Regions from separate parts of the Paenibacillus sp. P3E genome, predicted to be linked through region 1. Evidence: predicted binding sites of a transcription regulator. Region 1 holds the regulator's gene; the other holds the start of a gene.
The links. Region 1 encodes LexA, which represses DNA repair genes until DNA is damaged. Its sites were predicted from a motif close to CGAACATATGTTCG; they were not measured.
Positions count from the first base shown of each region.

Region 2: the regulator LexA is predicted to act here: its motif matches at 1,094-1,107, upstream of A3842_RS05120 (putative DNA modification/repair radical SAM protein).

Region 1 covers NZ_LVWH01000009.1:6,798-9,004, reverse strand. The annotation lists gene A3842_RS02910 (LysM peptidoglycan-binding domain-containing protein) at 106-519, opposite strand; gene lexA (transcriptional repressor LexA) at 759-1,385, shown strand; gene A3842_RS02900 (L,D-transpeptidase) at 1,621-1,959, shown strand; gene A3842_RS02895 (hypothetical protein) at 2,112-2,207, shown strand, end outside.
Region 2 covers NZ_LVWH01000030.1:3,998-6,204, forward strand. The annotation lists gene A3842_RS05120 (putative DNA modification/repair radical SAM protein) at 1-1,055, opposite strand, end outside; gene A3842_RS05130 (hypothetical protein) at 1,566-1,787, shown strand; gene A3842_RS05135 (hypothetical protein) at 1,907-2,095, shown strand.

The sequences.
Region 1 (2,207 bases):
TCCCCTCCCCTATAAATTCATTCTAACTTTGCCATGAGAAAAAGAGCTTGTCAAGGTCTACTCCCTGAAAGCTCCTGGTATCCATCTATAGGTACTCTATCAGTATTAATATACAGGTAAACTCAGCACATCGCCGGCTTGGATATTGCTGTTCTTAAGACCGCTCGTCCGTTTGATTCCTTCTATATATACAGCCGTTTTCATATGAGCCGGTTTATTCTTAAGTGCTATGCTCCAAAGTGTATCCCCGCGTTCAACAACAACCCTCTTCTCCTGCTTGGCCGACAACACCGATCCCGCAAAAACATTGCCTACCACAGTAAATCCGGAAATCACTAACAGAAAAATCAAGGCCAGCTTTACAATTGTGTCCTGGCGGAGCAATCTGCGGCAAGGTGCTGTTAAAGAGAAAAGAAGATTCTTCATATCTAGTCTATCATTGTATGCAGAACGGGCTCTCGCTGTTTGGTCCTCATGAACCTCGTCGTAAATACTACGGTATGTGCTGTACTTTAACATATTAACCGACCTCCAAACACTTGTTCTTACTTTCGAAATTAATATAACACGAACATGTGTTTTGATCAATACTTTTTTCGAACAATTGTTCCCTTATTCTTCGAACCTCTTTTTCTGTTATATCAACTCCGCTTTTCCATTCTCCAGCTGCCATTCCCGATCGTTTTAGAACTTATGTTTGTACGAACGGAAGTTCTATGTTATAATTTTCCCAAACATAGTATATGGGGTTGATTCCGATGTCAAAGATTTCGAGTCGTCAACTGGCGATCCTGGAATTTATTCGTAACGAAGTCCGCAGCAAGGGGTATCCGCCTTCTGTCCGGGAAATCGGTGAAGCTGTAGGACTGGCTTCCAGCTCCACGGTACACGGTCACCTGGACCGGTTGGAGAAGAAAGGGCTTATCCGCCGTGATCCAACGAAACCGCGTGCAATAGAACTGCTGGGACAAGAGGATTCCGAGAATGTTCATCAATTTGTTCAGACGGTAACACGCATTCCAGTCGTTGGAAAGGTTACCGCCGGGGTACCGATTACAGCAACAGAGAATATCGAGGACTACTTTCCGCTGCCTACTCATTATGTAGGTGATAACAAAGTGTTCATGCTGTCTGTTCTTGGTGACAGTATGGTCGACGCTGGCATTATGAATGGTGACTATGTAATCGTCCGCCAACAGCAGACAGCAGATAATGGCGATATCGTCGTTGCCATGACTGAAGAAGATGAAGCAACAGTTAAGACCTTCTACAAAGAACGTGACCATATCCGTCTGCAGCCGGAGAATCCGGCTTATGAGCCTCTACGTCTGAATCGAGTTACGATTCTGGGCAGAGTTATCGGCCTATTCCGCGATATTCATTAGTAAGTCCCCGTCTCATTTATAACTGTTCCGCTTAATAGCGGAACAGTTTTTTCATATTCCTCCAATCTATCAATTGTTTTCCACACTATTAAGTACTATTTGTTGGCCTATATTGTTACCCTCTGCCTGATTAACCGAAGGGGAACAATTGTTCGCTATAGGTTTTCTATCTAATTTTCCAGAACTCTCTCTACACTCCACTCATATCCTGATCATAAAAGGAGTGTTGATCAAAATGCCCAATTATCGAATCATTATCGATCTGTCACAGCGAATGCTGTATCTTCTGGACAATGACACTGTAATTAGAGGTTTTCCTGTCGGCATAGGCAAGATGCTATCCGTCTCTCCGGTTGGAGAATATACCATTATCAACAAACAGAAAAACCCCGGCGGCCCTTTCGGAGTTTTTTGGATGGGCCTATCCAAACCCCATTATGGGATTCACGGAACCAACGATCCTTCCTCCATCGGTAAAAAGGTCTCCCATGGCTGTATTCGCATGTACAATGAAGATGTGTTATCCCTCGCAGCAACAGTTCCCATTGGAACCCGCGTAACTATTCGGGAATAACAGCACAAAGGACACCTTAGCGAGATATTTGTCAACGTCTCACTAGGTGTCCTTCATGTTCAAACATTTATTTTGCATACAAACAGGAAAAGCGGAGTAATATGTCGAAACCTGTATATTGGTAAATTAAATCTTGAAAGGAAGTGTCTGGTTTGAATCAATCCAAAATAAGAACCCATGTCGACTTCAAGGTCGACGCATTAGGTAAACTCTCCAATCTTTTACTGAACAATAATCATGGGGAACGC
Region 2 (2,207 bases), on a different contig from region 1:
GCCCGTCGTGCCTTAACAATCCGCTGAGCACTCCTTACCCCGATCCCCGGCACCCGCAGCAGCTGCTCATATGGGGCACGGTTGATTTCAACCGGGAACTCCTCCCGGTGATTCACTGCCCAGCTGCATTTCGGATCCAGCAGCGGATTGAAGTTGGGTACCGCTTCATCCAGCAATTCATGGGCCTGAAATCCGTAGAAACGCAGCAGCCAGTCAGCCTGGTAGAGGCGGTGCTCCCGCAGCAGAGGCGGTTTGGTATCTAGAGCCGGCAGGAGTGAATGTTCCACTACCGGGGTATAGGCAGAGAAAAAAACGCGTTTCAGCCCGTATTTCCGGTACAACCCTTCGGTGAGGGTCAGAATACGGAAATCGGTATCGGGCGTAGCTCCGATAATCATCTGGGTGCTCTGTCCGGCGGGAGCAAAGCGGGGAGCATGGTTATATTTGACGAGATCCGAGCGGTTCTCGTTAATCTTTTCTTTGATCAGGGACATAGGCTTCAGAATGGAGGCCTTGCTCTTGTCGGGAGCCAGCAGGCCCAGGCTTTCTTGAGAAGGAAGCTCAATATTGACGCTCATGCGGTCGGCCAGCAGACCAAGTCTGGACAGCAGCACCTCGTCTGCGCCGGGAATGGCTTTTACATGGATATATCCTCTGAACTGGTAGGTGTTCCTTAACAGATCAAGAGCAGCAATCATTTGCTCGGTTGTATAATCGGGACTCCGCATAATGCCGGAGCTGAGAAATAAGCCTTCTATGTAATTACGGCGGTAGAACTGCATGGTCAGGTCTGCGAGCTCCTCCGGCGAGAGTGCAGCCCGGGGTGTGGCGTTCGATTTACGGTTCACACAGTACGCGCAGTCGTATACGCACCCGTTGGTCATTAGCACCTTAAGCAGTGAAATGCAGCGGCCATCTGCTGCGAAGCTGTGGCAGATGCCCATGCTGACGGCATTACCCATGCCACCGGGCTGGCCTTTACGATCGGAGCCGCTGGAGGTGCAGGCCACATCATATTTGGCCGAAGCCGTTAAAATTTCAAGTTTTTCCATCATATCCACACAGAATCCCTCCTATACAGGAAATTATATACCGAACACACGTTCCTGTCAAAATCTGACGGGCGCAGTACTTCATTGGACTGGGATTTTGACTAGCAATGTACAAAAGATTGCCTTATGTATATAATAATAGGAACATAAGTTCCTATATTGGTTGTAGAATGGAAATTAATAACTCCCTACATTATAGGTATATAGAAATACAAGGGAGGCATTAAAAGTGAGTGCAATCGAATACTATCGTCATGAGCTCTACCGGATTGCTTGGCGTATGCAGTATCGTGCCAAGAGGGATTTTAAGCGTGAAGTCCCTCTCGCATCCAGCCCGGAGCCCCGTACTCCATCATTTTCCGAACAAGCTGATAACAGGTTATTGGTGCAGCACTATTTAGATGGACTAACGTCAGAAGTGGGAAAGAAGGTCATTTGCGCAATCTATCTAGGAGATCAAACAGAAGCTGAGGTCGCCCGGCAATTGAATATATCTCAACAGGCGGTGAACAAATGGAGGAAGAAAATGATTCAGGAATTAAGTCGGAAGATGAATTCTTAGGGTTGCTTGAACGTCTTCAGAAGGATAATGATGAATCGGCTACACTGGCGTTATTGAAATTTTTTGAAAAAGATATGGTCCGGTTAACCCGTGTGTTGCGGATGCCCAAAGAAGATGCTATACAGAGTATGAAGGTTGAGCTTCTGGAATGTTTGAAAAGAAAGAATGGATAAGAATTAGTAGGGAGCAGTTGCCGTCCGGCAGTGCTCTCCGGGTGAAAATGTATGCGCATTCCTTCTTGTGCTATAATAGCAACTAATAGCTTGATTACTAGAGTGGGAGTGTTGAGGGGATGAGAGGGTATAATATTTGGCGTCCATTGATGCTGATCTTGGTTGCGCTGCTTACGAGAACATTAGTGAACAGCGTGTGCCTCATGTTCGGCATGTCGGCTAATTCAGCAAGCAGTGTCGCCATGATCGGCATGATCATTGCCGCGCTGGTGATGTATAACCGGATGATGAAGCAGCGCCGGAAATAAATATAAGATTGTGACGGACAGTAAGGAAAATAAGATAACAATAAGCGGCAGCCCAAGACAACTAAAGTTGTGGGGTTGCCGTTTTTTACTAATAGTCTATCATCTGGAACAG